2 regions of the Kineococcus sp. G2 genome follow, and region 2 is predicted to be linked to the other one. Evidence: riboswitches for the same ligand, from Rfam matches in the RefSeq annotation. Region 2 holds a riboswitch; the other holds the start of a gene.
What was found. A riboswitch is a leader RNA that binds a small molecule or an ion and turns the genes downstream of it on or off. The one in region 2 is predicted to bind S-adenosylmethionine.
Positions count from the first base shown of each region.

Region 1: it holds a riboswitch for S-adenosylmethionine, as region 2 does, so the genes downstream of both, sfnG (dimethylsulfone monooxygenase SfnG) here and V9U69_RS01405 (ABC transporter ATP-binding protein) in region 2, are expected to answer to the same signal.

Region 1 covers NZ_JBBBEM010000021.1:44,628-51,608, forward strand. The annotation lists gene V9U69_RS04970 (Gfo/Idh/MocA family protein) at 1-659, opposite strand, end outside; gene V9U69_RS04975 (phytanoyl-CoA dioxygenase family protein) at 656-1,846, opposite strand; gene V9U69_RS04980 (LacI family DNA-binding transcriptional regulator) at 1,979-3,007, shown strand; gene idi (isopentenyl-diphosphate Delta-isomerase) at 3,111-3,665, opposite strand; gene sfnG (dimethylsulfone monooxygenase SfnG) at 3,709-4,848, opposite strand; SAM riboswitch class I at 4,858-4,946, opposite strand; gene V9U69_RS04995 (AzlD domain-containing protein) at 5,008-5,322, opposite strand; gene V9U69_RS05000 (AzlC family ABC transporter permease) at 5,319-6,068, opposite strand; gene V9U69_RS05005 (DUF3017 domain-containing protein) at 6,101-6,385, opposite strand; gene purH (bifunctional phosphoribosylaminoimidazolecarboxamide formyltransferase/IMP cyclohydrolase) at 6,427-6,981, opposite strand, start outside.
Region 2 covers NZ_JBBBEM010000008.1:29,869-36,849, forward strand. The annotation lists gene V9U69_RS01395 (alkaline phosphatase family protein) at 1-1,889, shown strand, start outside; gene V9U69_RS01400 (MBL fold metallo-hydrolase) at 1,886-2,767, shown strand; SAM riboswitch class I at 2,827-2,934, shown strand; gene V9U69_RS01405 (ABC transporter ATP-binding protein) at 2,993-3,796, shown strand; gene V9U69_RS01410 (aliphatic sulfonate ABC transporter substrate-binding protein) at 3,925-4,950, shown strand; gene V9U69_RS01415 (ABC transporter permease) at 4,947-5,753, shown strand; gene V9U69_RS01420 (GNAT family N-acetyltransferase) at 5,834-6,388, shown strand; gene V9U69_RS01425 (trans-aconitate 2-methyltransferase) at 6,401-6,981, opposite strand, start outside.

The sequences.
Region 1 (6,981 bases), on a different contig from region 2:
GCGGTGCGCAGCAGCAGCACCTGCGGGTCCACCAGCGCCGGCTCCCCCGCCGTCGCGGCGGCGGGCGCGTGCCAGGACACCTCCACGGCCTCGCTGCCCAGCAGCCACGGCACGACGTCGAGGTCGTGGATCGCCGAACCGGTCACCGAGGACTCCGACGTGGCGCCGGGCCCGGGGGCCACGCCGCGGCTGACGTGGTGCACGAGCACGGGCCGGCCCAGCTCGCCGGCGCGCAGGGCTCGCGCCAGGGCGACGTAACCGGGGTCGAAGCGGCGCATGAACCCCACCGCGAACAGCGGCGCACCCGGCACCGCCGCCGCGGCGGCCACCTCCAGGGCGCCGTCCAGCGTGGGGGCGAGGGGTTTCTCGCACAGCACGGGTTTGCCCGCGGCCAGCGCGGCGGTGGCCAGTTCCGGGTGGGTGGCGTCGGGCGAGGCGACGACGACGGCGTCCACGTCGCCGGCGGCGACGAGTTCGCGCGGGTCGGCGAGCACGCGCGCTCCCCCGGCGTCGGCGGCCGCGGCGGCGGCCCGGGCGGTGTCGGGATCGGCCACGGCCGTGACGACGGCGCCGCTGACGAACCGGTGCAGCGTGCGGGCGTGGTCGGCGCCCATGACCCCGGCGCCGGCCACGCCCACCCGCAGGACGTGCTGCGTCACGCGCGCGCCTCGCGGCGGCGGGCGGCGTGCTCGCGCAGGCGCGCGACGGCGTCGTCGACGGCGGCGTCCTCGCGCAGGCAGTCGCGCAGCACCTCCGCCTGCGAGGGCGGGTTGATCCGCCCGACGGGCTGGTCCAGGTCCAGGTCGGTGGGGAACGGGTACCCCTCGGCGGAGGCGGCGATCACGTTGTCCAGCACCTCGTCGGGGACGCCGGCGGCGCGGCGGGCGCGCAGCTCCGGGTACAGCGCCTCGCACACCGCCAGGCGGTCCACGACCTCCAGGGAACGGCCGAACGCGGAGGAGACCTGCAGCAGGTTCGCCATGCGCTGCACGTCCGCGGAGACGTTGGAACCGGCGCAGTGGAACAGGGCGGGGTTGAAGAACACCGCGTCGCCCTTGCGCAGCGGCAGCTGCACGTGGTGCTCGTCGAAGTAGGCGCGGAACTCCGGCAGCACCACCGCCAGGTAGCCGGGCTCGTACTTCTGCGAGTGCGGCAGGTACATCGTCGGCCCGGACTCCACGGGCATGTCGACGTGCGCGACGGCGCCCTGCAGCGTCATCACCGGGGACAGGCGGTGCACGTGCGCGGGGAACCGCTCCGCCGTCTCCAGGGGCATGAACCCCAGGTGGTAGTCGCGGTGCGGGGTCTGCGCGGTGCCGCCGGGGTTGACGACGTTGAGGTCGGAGATCACCTGGTACTGCGGCCCCAGCCAGGCCGTGGAGACCAGGTCGACGACGTCGGTGGCGAAGTAGTCGCAGAACACCTCCGGGTCCTGACGGGCGAGCTTCTCCAGCGCGCCCCACACGCGGTCGTTCGCCCCGGGCTTGGCGAAGTGGTCGCCGCCGGTGATGCCGGAGGCGTGCTGCTCGTCGATCATCCGCTGGTAGGCGGCGGTGGCGCGGTCGACGACGGCGTCCTCGAACGCACCGGCGAACACCGCGATGCCGGCGCCGTCGGCGAGGACGCGGGCGATCTCGTCCTGCGCCTCGCGGCGGGCGGCCTCGCCGCCGCCGGCGAGGTGGGCGCGCAGTCGCTCGCCGTAGACGGGCACGCCGCGCTCGACGCGGTCGGCCAGGGGCACCTCGTCCGGGTCGGTCCCGGCTTCGACGAGGCGGCGGAACTCGTCCAGGTCGCAGTCCTCGCGGGTCAGCCAGGTGGTGGGACGGCGGGTGGTGGGTGCGGTCACGGGGAACCTCCTCGGCTCGGCGGCCGGTGCGGCCGGTGGCCGCTCGCCGGTGAGGGCCACGCCGGCGACGCTACGGCGCGCACGAGCGGCGCGGACCTTGCCGATCCGTCATTTTCCCACCATCCTCGCCCCGTGCCCCGCACCTTCCGCGTCCGCGACATCGCCTGGCAGGCGGGGGTGTCGGAGACCACCGTGGACCGCGTCCTCAACGGCCGGCCGGGGGTGCGCGCCACCACCGTCGACGAGGTGCACCGGGCGATCGAGGACCTCCAGCGGCAGCGCACCCAGCTGCGCCTGACCGGGCGCACGTTCGTCGTGGACGTCGTCGTGGACGCCCCCGAGCGCTTCACCTCCGCGGTGCGCGACGCGCTGGAGCGCACCCTGCCGGTGCTGCGCCCGGCCGTGCTGCGCTGCCGGTTCGACTTCTCCGACGAGGCGCCCGGTGAGCAGGTGGCGCAGCGCCTGCTGCGCGCGGCGCGGCGCGGCTCGCACGGCGTGGTGCTCAAGGCGCCCGAGCACCCGGACGTGGTGGCGGCGGTGGACCGCCTGCGCGAGCGCGGGGTGCCGGTGGTCACCCTGGTCACCGACCTGCCGGGCAGCGCGCGCGTCGCCTACGTCGGCATCGACAACCGGGCGGCCGGCGCGACCGCGGCGTACCTGGTGGGCCGCTGGGGCGGGCCGGGCGCGGGGACGGTGCTGGTGGCCCGGGGCCGCTCCACGTTCGAGGGGGAGGACGCCCGGTTCGAGGGGTTCCGCCGCACCCTGGCCGAGCGCTCCCCGCGGATCGCGGTGCGCCAGGCCGCCGACGGGGCCCCGCTGGCGGAGCTGGTGCGCGCCGCGCTGCGCGAGGACCCGGGTGTGGACGCCGTCTACTCGATGTACGCCTCGGGCAGCTCGGCGGGCGTCCGGGAGGCGTTCGCGGAGGCGGGGCGCACCTGCCGGCTGTTCGTCGGGCACGACCTGCACCCCGAGCACGAGCACCTGCTGCGCACCGGGGAGATGGACGCGGTGCTGCACCACGACCTGCCCGGGGACCTGCGCCGGGCCTGCCACGCGCTGCTGCAGGCGCGCGGGGAGCTGCCCGACGCCCCGCACTCGTGGCCGTCGTCGGTGCAGGTCGTCACGCCGTTCAACCCGCCGCTGCCCCTGCCCGCCCCCTGACCCCTCCCCCACCCCGGGGCGGAAACCAGTGTTTCCGCCCCGGCAGGGGCCCTTCGGAGGGCGGAAACACTGGTTTCCGCCGGGGTGGGGGCGGGGGGAGGACTCAGCGCAGGGGGGTGGGCAGCTGCGGCAGCTGCAGCAGCAGCCACGGGCTGAACGGGGACGGGTCGCGCTCCACCTCGGCGCGCAGCTCGTCCAGGCCGACCCAGCGCCAGTCGCCCACCTCGGCGGGGTCGGGCGCCAGGCCGGCGGCCAGGGTCGCGGTGAACACCGGGCACACCTCGTTCTCCACCGTGCCGTCGGCCATCTCGGCGCGGTAGCGGAACCGCGGCAGCACCGGTCGCACGTCCGCCACCGAGGTGCCCAGCTCGTCGGCGGCGCGGCGGTGCACGGCGTCCACGGGCTCCTCCCCCGGCCCCGGGTGGCCGCAGAAGGAGTTCGTCCACACCCCCGGCCAGGTGCGCTTGACCTCGGCGCGTCGCGTCAGCAGGGTGCGCCCGGCGCCGTCCACGACCCAGCAGGAGAACGCCAGGTGCAGGGGCGTGGCGGCGTGGTGGACGCTCGCCTTGGGTGCGGTCCCGCACGGGGCGCCGTCCTCGGTGAGCAGGACGACGAGCTCGGTGCTCCCGGCGGTGGCGCAGGTGGTGGGGGCGGTCACCGGAGCACCGTACGCGCCCGGTGGGCGGCGTGCCCGGCGCGCGTCAGGCCGGCGACGGCACGCGGCCGCCCGCGGCGGCGACCGCCTCGTCCAGCTCGGCGCCCAGGGCGAGGTCCTCGCCGTCGGCGAGGCGCTGCTCCAGCTCCCGCACTCGCGGGATCACCAGCTCCCCGAACGCCTCGACCTCCTCCTTCACGTGCAGGAACCCCAGCAGCAGCAGGTCCACCCCCACCAGGGAGTACGCCAGGACCCGGCGGGCCACCTCGTCGGGGGTGCCGACCAGGCCGGTGCGGAACCCGTCGTTGTACTGCACGAGGTCACGGAACTCGCTGTCCGCCCACATGCCCTTGCGGTCCTTCGTGGCGTTGCCGGCCTCCTGCACCGCGGCACCGAAACCCTCGACCTTCGCGACGTCGGCCTTGGCGACGATCTCCTCCAGCACCGCCTCCGCCTCCTGGCGGGTGTCGCGGACGAGCGCGAAGCCGTTGAGCCCGAAGCGGATCGAGCGGCCGTTCGCGGCGGCCAGGGCGCTGACCTCGCGCACCTGCTCGGCCGCGCCGGCGATGGACCTGCCGTTCATGAAGTACCAGTCGCTGACGCGGCCGGCCATCGCCTGCGCGGCGGTGGAGTTGCCGCCCTGGAACACCTCCGGCTGCACCTTCGGCTGCGGGCGGAACGTGATGTCCCGGGCGGAGAAGAAGTCACCCTCCTGGGAGTACCCGTCCTGCGACCACACCCCGCGCAGCAGGCTGATGAACTCCTCGGACTGCCGGTAGCGCTCGTCGTGCTCGTGCCAGGTGATGCCCAGCTGCGTGGCCTCGTCCTTGAACCAGCCGGAGACGACGTTCAGGGCCAGGCGGCCGCCGGTGATCTCCTGCGCGGTCGCGGCGAACTTGGCCAGCACGCCGGGGTGCCAGAAGAAGGGGTGGACGGCGGCGATGACCTTCAGCTTCTCGGTCGCCAGCAGCAGCGCCAGGGAGAACGAGGTGGACTCGTGCTGGGCGTCCGCGCCGTAGGAGGCCAGGTAGCGCACCTGCGTCAGGGCGTACTCGAAGCCCACCCGCTCCGCGGCACGGGCGACCTCGACGTTGTAGGCGGGGTCGTGGCTCGTGCGCTGCTCGATCGTGGAGACGACGAGACCGCCGGAGACGTTGGGGACCCAGTAGGCGAACTTCACGGGCATGCGCGTGCTCCTCCATCGGTCCTGGCGGTAGCACCAGCGGTTCACCGTGGTTGCTGCGACGTCTGCGAGCCAGGTCTCTCGGCCGCTCTGGATGGTCCCGGGGAGCGTAACCCGCCACGGAGCGCGCCCGCCACGGAACGAGCACGACGCCCCGGCCGCTCACCCCCAGCCGGTCAGGGCCCGCACGCCCGCGGCCGCCGCGGCCGCCGCCACGATCACCACGAGGAACGGCGCCCGCAGCGCCAGCGCCACCGCCGCGACGCCCAGGCCCACCAGGCGCGCGTCCGCGACGAGGCGGTCGCCGTCGCTGGCGGTCTGCACCACGACGAGCGCGGCGAGCAGCGCCGCCGGCAGCAGGGCCCCGGCGCGGCGGGCGCGGGGGTGCTCCAGCAGCCGGGCCGGGACCAGGTGCCCGGCGAGCTTGAGGGCGTAGGCGATCGCGCCGGCGGCCAGGACCGCCACCCAGGTGCTCACGCGTCCTCCCCCGCCCGGTCCCCGCCCCGCTCGCCGGTGCGCGCCCCCGGCCGCTCGGGGCGCAGCCCGGCGGCGGCCGCCACCAGGGCCGCCGCGACGACCGGCAGCCCCACCGGCACCACCGGCACGAGCAGCAGCGCCACCAGGGCGGCCACCGCGGCGACCGCGGCGGCCTGCCCCTGCCGCAGCCGCGGCCACAGCAGCGCCAGGAACGCCGCCGCCGCGGCCGCGTCCAGGCCCCACCGGCGCGGGTCGCCCAGCGCGTCACCCAGCAGCGCCCCCGCCAGGGTGGCCAGGTTCCAGCCGACGAACACGGTCGCCCCGGTGACCCAGAACCCGGTGCGACGGGCGGGGTCCGTGCCCTGCGCGGCACCGACGGCGGTGGACTCGTCGATGGTCAGGTGGGCGGCGAGCAGCCGGCGCGCGCCGCGCACCCGCAGGAACGGGCCGACCTGCAGGCCGTAGAGGGCGTTGCGCACCCCCAGCAGGGAGGAGGCCGCCACCGCGGCGGCCACGCTGCCGCCGCCGCCGAGGACGCCGACGAGGGCGAACTGCGAACCCCCGCTGAAGATCAGCAGCGACGTGGCGCACGCCTGCGCCACGCTGAGGCCGTTGGCGACCGCCAGCGCCCCCAGGCTGACGCCGTACAGGGCGGTCGCCACCCCCACCGAGAGCCCCTGGCGGCGCGCGGAGCGGACGGGACCGGCCGTCCGGGGCGGGTCGGTGCGGGACGGGTCGGCGGGCACGCCGGACAGCTCTACCAGACGGGAGCGACGCCTCACGTCGTCGGCAGCGTCCAGGTCAGCGCGGTGCACGAGACCGACAGCACGAGCAGCACGGTGGTGTCCACCGCCCGCGAGCGCACCGCGAGCGCGCCGGCGACCCGCACGGGCAGCACCAGCCGCAGGACCGCGGCCACCGCGAGGTCGGCGCCGAGCAGGAGGCCGCCGGCGACGGGCCCGGCGACGACGGTGAGGACCAGCGCGAGCCCCGCACCGGCCGCGAGGGCGCCGAGGACCGCACCGCCGGGGGCGGGCGGGGGTCCTTCGGTCCCGGTCGGCACGGGGCGCACGCTACCGACCGGGACCCGCGGCGGGGTGGACGTCAGTGCGCGAAGTGGCGCGCGCCGGTGAAGTACATCGTCACGCCGGCCTCGCGGGCGGCGGCGACGACCTCCTCGTCGCGGATGGAACCGCCCGGCTGCACGATCGCGCGCACCCCGGCGTCGAGGAGGATCCGCGCGCCGTCGGCGAAGGGGAAGAAGGCGTCGGAGGCGGCCACCGCGCCGCGGGCGCGCTCGGCGCCGGCCCGCTCGACGGCCAGGCGGCAGGAGTCCACCCGGTTCACCTGGCCCATGCCGACGCCGACGGAGGCGCCGTCCCTGGCGAGCAGGATCGCGTTGGAGCGCACGGAGCGGACCGCGCGCCAGGCGAACTCCAGGTCCGCCAGGGTCGCCTCGTCGGCGGCCTCGCCGGCGGCGAGGGTCCAGTCCGCCGGGGAGTCGCCCTCGGCGTCGATGCGGTCGAGGTCCTGCACGAGGACGCCGCCGGAGACGGGACGGGCCTCGGCGCCGGCGCGCGCGTACCCCTCGGGCAGCTGCAGCAGGCGCACGTTCTTCTTGCGCTGCAGCACCTCCAGCGCCTCCGGCTCGAAACCGGG
Region 2 (6,981 bases):
TGCAGCTGCTCGTGCTGCACACCGCCCTGACGGCGCTGCCCGGTCTGGAGCTGCGCTCCCTGGGGGCGCTGGGGCAGGTGTACCTGGTCACGGGTCTGGTGGCGGTGGTGGCCCGCTGGCTCGTGGGCGTCAACGACAGCAGCTGGGTGGTGCGCGACCTGCTGCGCCGCCGCCCGCGCGCGGCGGCCGGCGCGGCACCGGGGCTGCTCGTCGTGCAGGTCGACGGGCTCTCCCTGCCCCTGCTGCGGTTCGGCGTGCACGCCGGGACCCTGCCCACGATCGCCCGCTGGCTGCGCACCGGCAGCCACCGCGCCACCGGCTGGCGGGCCCCGCTGCCGTCGACCACGCCCGCCAGCCAGGCGGGCCTGCTGCACGGCACGACCGGCGACGTGCCGGCCTTCCGCTGGTGGGACCCGGAGCTGCAGCGGGTGCTCGTCGCCAACCGGCCCGCCGACGCCGCCGTCATCGAGGAGCGGCTGGTGCGCGCCGCCCGCGCCGCCGGCCGCGAGGGGCTGCTGGCCCACGACGGCGCCAGCATCGGCAACGTCTTCTCGGGCGAGGCCGCGCACGCGCACCTGGTGGTCTCCACCTCCCGCGGCGGCGGTTCCGGCCGCCCGTACCTGCGCTACGTGCTGCGCCCCTTCGGGCTGGCCCGCAGCCTGGTGCTCACCGCGGGCGAGGTGGTCAAGGAGCTCTACCAGGGCTGGCAGCAGCGGGTGCGCCGCGTGGAGCCGCGCATCCGCCGCCGCGGCTGGTACGTGCTGCTGCGGGCGCTGACCAACGCCCTGCTGCGCGACCTGAACGTCGCCCTGGTCGCCGAGCAGCTGGCCGCCGGCCGGCCGGTGGTCTTCGTGGACTTCCTCGACTACGACGAGGTCGCCCACCACGCCGGCGCGGCGCGCGCGGAGTCGCTGGACGCGCTGGCGGGCGTGGACCGGGTGCTGGGCACCCTTGCGGCCGTGGCCGCCTCCTCCCCGCGCGACTACCGGGTCGTGGTGGTCTCCGACCACGGCCAGGCGCAGGGCCCGACGTTCGCGCAGGTCGCCGGCCGCACGGTGCAGGACCTCGTCGCCGACCTCGTGCAGCGCGAGCACCCCGGGGTCCCCTCGCGGGTGGCCTCCGCCAGGGGCGAGGAGGGCCGCGGCCGCGTCGACGTCCTCGTGCGCGACCTGGCCCCGGCGGGGCACGCCCCGCGCGCGAGCCGGCGCAGCGAGCCGCGCGTGGACGAGGCGGCCGGCCCGGACGCCGTGGTCGTCGTCACCGCCGGCTGCACGGCGCTGCTGAGCGTGCCGGACGCCCCCGGCGGGCGGCTGGAGCTGGGCGAGCTGGCCGGGCGCTGGCCCGCGCTGGTGCCCGGCCTGCTCGCCGCCCCCGGCGTCGGCTTCGTGGCCGGGCACGGCCGGGCCGGGCCGGTGGTGCTGGGGCCGGCCGGTGAGCACGACCTGCTCACCGGGCGGGTGCGCGGCGGCGACCCGCTGGCGCCGTTCGGGCCGCGGGCGGCGGGGGAGGTGCTGCGGGTGATGCGCATGAGCACCGCCCCGGCCCTGCTGGTGCACTCCGCCGTGGACGAGCGCACCGGCGAGGTGCACGCCTTCGAGGAGCAGGTCGCCCACCACGGCGGCCTGGGCGGGGAGCAGAACGAGGCCGTGCTGGTGCACCCGGCCGACTGGGTCGTCGACGAGGACCTGCTGGACACCTCCGTGCCCGGTGAGCGGCTGCTGGTGGGGGCCGACACCGTGCACCGGCAGCTCGTGCGCTGGATGCGCGCCGAGGGCGTGCTGCCCGCGGCTGAGCCGCCCGCCCCGTCCCGGCGCGAGGGTCGCGCCGAGGGGCCCGGGATCGATCGGGCCGGGGCCGAGCGGGCCGGCGCCGAGGGGGCCGGGCGGTGAGCGGGGCGCGGTTGCGCTGGCTGGGGCACTCCACGGCCGTGCTCGACGCGGCCGGGGTGCGGGTCGTCACCGACCCGGTGCTGCGCGGCGCGTTCGCGCACCTGCGCCGCCGGCCCCCGCTGCCGGACCCGGAGCACTCCGCGGACCCGGCCCTGGTGCTCGTGTCCCACCTGCACCACGACCACCTGGACCTGCCCTCGCTGCGCCGGATCCGCCCGCGCTGGGTGGTGGCCCCGCCCGGCTCCGCCGCGTGGGTGCAGCAGCGGCTGCGCGGTACCGGCAGCGCCGTGGGGGAGGTCGCCGTGGGGCGTTCGGTCCAGCTGCCCGGGGCGCCGTCCGGCCCGCTGACGGTGACGGCGCTGCCCGCCCACCACGACGGCCGCCGCACCCTGGGCCGGCTGACGGGCGCCCCCGCCGCGGCGGAGCCGGTGGGTCACCTCGTCCGGCTGCCGGGGGTGTTCCCGCTGCGCGCCGAGGCCGACGGCGGGCCCGACCTGCTGCTGTGGGCGGTGGGCGACACCGGGGAGTTCCCCGGCTTCGCCGAGTCGGTGCTGGAGGCGGCCGGCCGCCCGCCGGACGTGGCGCTGGTGCCGGTGGGCGGCTGGGGCCACACCCTCGGTGAGCACCACCTGGACCCCGAGCAGGCCGCCGCCGTCGTGGCGCGGGTGCGCCCGCACCTGGCGGTGCCGGTGCACTGGGGCACGTTCGCCCCCGTGGGCCTGGCCCGCACGATGGGCGACCGCTGGACGGCGCCGGGCCGGCGCTTCGCGGGGGCGGTGGTGGCGGCGGGCGGCCGGGCGGTGCTGCTGCGGCCGCGCGGCGCCCTCGACCTCGACGCCGCCGGGGAGCTGGTGCCGGACCGGCCCGTCACCGGGTGACGCCGGCCGTCCGGGGCACCTGTTTTGACAGGTGCGCTTCGTGTCGCGTTTGATGTCCTCACCCATCCAGAGCGGCCGAGAGACCTGGCTCGACGACGCCGCAGCAACCTCCTGACGTTCCCTGGCCGGAACGACGGGTGCGGTGCTCACGCCAGGAGCGATGGAGGAGCAGTGTCGGCCGTGCCCACCCAGTCAGCCTTCCGTGCCGCGGGAGAGCCCGCCGCCGTGCGCGGTGAGGAGCCCGGCGCCGAGCGCGTCGAGGCCGCCGGTGTCGCCCTGCGCGGTGTCGGGCGCGCCTTCCGCACCCCCGCCGGCACCCACGACGTCCTGGCGGGCGTCGACGCGGACATCGCCGCCGGCAGCACCGTGGCCCTCCTGGGCGCCTCCGGCAGCGGCAAGTCCACCCTGCTGCGGCTGGTCGCCGGGCTGGACGCGCCCACCGCGGGCACCGTCGAGGTCGGCGGGGAGGTGGTGCGCGGGGTGAACGCGCGCACGGGCGTGGTGTTCCAGGAGCCCCGGCTGCTGCCGTGGCGGGACCTCGCCGGCAACGTCGCCCTGGGCCTGCCCCGCGGCACTCCCCGCGCGCAGGGCCGCGCGCAGGTGCTGCACCGGCTGGAGACCGTGGGCCTGGCCGGGTTCGCCGGTCACCGCCCGCGCCGCGTCTCCGGCGGCATGGCCCAGCGCGCCGCGCTGGCCCGCGCCCTCGTGCGCCGGCCCGGCGTGCTGCTGATGGACGAGCCGTTCGCCGCGCTGGACGCCCTGACCCGCCTGCGCATGCAGGACCTGCTGGACGACGTGCAGCGCAGCACCGGCGCGACCGTCCTGCTGGTGACCCACGACGTCGACGAGGCGCTGCACCTGGCCGACCGGGTCCTCGTGCTCGGCACCACCGAGGATCGCGCCGGCGCGCACGTGGTGCGCGACCTGCGCGTGGACGTGCCCCGGCCGCGCGACCGCGGCGACGCCGACCTCGCCCACCTGCGGGTGGAGCTGCTGGAGCTCCTCGGCGTACCGCGCTCCCACGCCTGACCGCACCCCACCACCGCTCCCGGAACCCCGCGCGAACCCGCGCGGCTGCGACCCGCGCACCCGAACGCGCACACCGAAACCCCGTGTCCCGCCGTGCCCGCGGGCACCGCTTCCCCCTGGAGAGAACCGTGTCCCACGCCCCGCGTCCCTTCGCCCGCCGCACCGCCCTGGGTGCCCTGCTCGGCGGCGTCGCCCTCGGCGCGGCCGGCTGCGTGAAGGGGGAGTCCTCCTCCAGCGCCACCGCGGCGGCCGGCTCCGCCTCCGGCGGCGACACCGTGCGCCTGGACTACGCCTACTACAACCCGCTGAGCCTGGTGGTGCGCGAGCGGCGGATCCTGGAGGACGCGGGGCTGACCGTGCAGTGGGAGCAGTCCCTGGGCAGCAACAAGGCCAACGAGTTCCTGCGCAACGACAACCTCGACCTGGCCTCCACCGCCGGTGCCGCGGTGCTGCAGGCGCGCTCCAACGGCCAGGCCGTGCAGACCGTCGACGTGTACTCGCAGCCGGAGTGGACCGCCCTGGTCGTCGGGCCCGACTCGACGGTGACCGACGTGGCGGGTCTGCGCGGCAAGCGGATCGCCGCCACCACCGGCACCGACCCGTACTTCTTCCTGCGCCAGGCGCTGGACCTGGCGGGCCTGTCGGCCTCCGACGTGGAGATCGTGAACCTGCAGCACCCGGACGGCCGCGCGGCCCTGGAGCGCGGTGACGTGGACGCCTGGGCCGGGCTGGACCCGAACATGGCCGCCACCGAGGTGCAGAACGGCTCCCGGCTGCTGTACCGGAACGTGGACCTCAACACCTACGGCGTGCTCAACGCCCGTGAGGAGTTCATCCAGAGCTCCCCGGAGCTCGTGCAGCAGGTCGTCGACGCCTACGAGCAGGCGCGCGCGTGGGCGCTGGCGAACCCCGACGAGCTCGTGGCGCTGTACGCGGAGCAGGCGCAGCTGGACCCGCAGGTCGCCTCCCTGGTCCTCACCGAGCGCACCGGCCTGGACATCGACCCGGTGCCGGGCGACGCGCAGCGCACGGTGCTGGAGGGCGTCATCCCGCTCATGGCCGCCAACGGCGACGTCCGCTCCGAGGAGGAGGCGCTGACGGCCCTGGACGGGCTGTTCGCGCCCGAGTTCGCCGAGAAGGCGGCCTCGGCGTGAGCGTGAGCGCGCCGGAGCGGCCGGTGGCGGCGGACGCGCCCGCCGCCCGCCGCACGGGTTCCGGTCGGTGGCTGCTGGGGGCGCTGGTGCCGCTGGCGCTGCTGGTGACCTGGCAGCTCCTCTCGACCGCGGGGGTGTTCTCGCGCGTGCAGCTGCCCCCGCCGGCGGACGTGCTGCGCGCCGCGGTCGACATGTGGCGCGCCGGGGACCTGCAGCTGAACATCGCCATCAGCACGCAGCGGGTCCTGCTGGGTTTCCTGTGGGGTGCGGGGCTGGGGGTCGTGCTCGGCGGGCTGACCGGTCTGCTGCGCTCGGTCTCCGCGCTGCTGGCTCCCACGATCGGGGCGCTGCGGGCGGTGCCGTCGCTGGCGTGGGTGCCGCTGCTGGGCCTGTGGATCGGCATCGGGGAGACCCCGAAGATCGTGCTGATCGCGATCGGGGCGTTCTTCCCCGTCTACACCACCGTGCACTCCGCGCTCAGCCACCTCGACCCGGCGCTCGTGGAGGTGGGCCGGGCCTACGGCCGCAGCGGGGTGCGGTTGTTCACCGAGATCCTGCTGCCGGCCACGGCGCCGTCGCTGCTGTCGGGGCTGCGCCTGGCGCTGGCGCAGGCGTGGTTGTTCCTGGTGGCTGCCGAGATCCTCTCCGCCTCGATGGGGCTGGGGTACCAGATGACGAACGGGCAGAACGTGGGGCGCACCGACCAGGTGCTGCTGGCGATCCTGCTGCTGGCGCTGCTGGGCAAGCTCTCCGACGTGGTGCTGGGTCTGGTGGAGCGGCGGGTGGCGAGCAACCGCAGCTGAGGCGATCGCAGGTGGGGCGACCGGGCCGTCCGCGGGGAAACCCGCTGGACGGCCCGGCGCCGTTGCGGTTGCCTCGGGACGTGGCCGAGACCTGGGACCTGCCCGAGCAGCCGCGACTGCGCGACGGCGACGTGCTGCTGCGCCGGCACGCCGAGAGCGACCTCGACGCGATCGTCGAGCAGTGCCGCGACGCGGACTCCGTGCGGTTCACGACGGTGCCCACCCCGTACGGCCGCGCCGACGCGGAGGGTTTCGTCGCCGGGCTCGCGGCCGCCTGGGAGCGCGGCGAGGTCGCCGGGTGGGCGATCGAGGCCGGTGGGCGCTTCGCCGGCTCGCTCGACCTGCGGCACCGCGAGGGCGGCTGGGCCGAGATCGGTTTCGGTCTGGCCCCGTGGGCGCGCGGGCGCGGGGTGATGACCCGGGCCGCCCGCCTGGCCCTGGCGTGGGGTTTCGACGAGCTGGGCCTGGCGGGCGTGCACTGGCAGGCCGTCGTCGGCAACACCGCCTCCTGGCGGGTCGCCCGGAAGTGCGGTTTCCGCCGCGAGGGGGAGGTGCGCGGGCTGCTCGTGCACCGGGGCGAGCGCCTCGACGGCTGGATCGGCTCGCTGCTGCCGGGGGAGCTGGTGCGCGGCTGACGCCCGGGCGCCTCAGGGCTTGCGCGCCACCGCGAAGGTGCGCAGGAACGGGAAGGGGGTGCCCCAGGGCCGCGGCGGGTACGCCTCCCGCAGCAGCCGAGCGTACTGCTCGGTGAACTCCTCCGCCGCGTCCTGCGGCAGCGCCGCGAGCACCGGGCGCAGACCCGTGCCGCGCACCCACTCCAGCACGGGGTCCTCCCCGGTGAGCACGTGCAGGTACTCGGTGCGCCACACGTCCGCCTCCAGCCCGGCACCGGCGAGCACCTCCAGGTACCCGGTGGGGGAGTCGACGGACTCCGCCCCGCGCAGCACTCCCTCCAGGTGCCCGCGCCACCGCGGGGCCCCGGCCAGCTCGCGCATCAGCCGGTGCGAGGGGGCGTCGAAGTTGCTCGGCACCTGGAACGCCAGCCAGCCGCCGGCGGGCAGCTGCCGCGCCCAGCGCCGCAGCAGGTCCCGGTGCCCGGGAACCCACTGCAGGACGGCGTTGCCGACCACGACGTCCACGCCGGTGGCGTCGAACTCCTCGGCGGTGCCGGGGGAGAAGGTCACGCCCGCGTCGCGCGGGGCCTTCGCGAGCATCTGCGGCGAGGGGT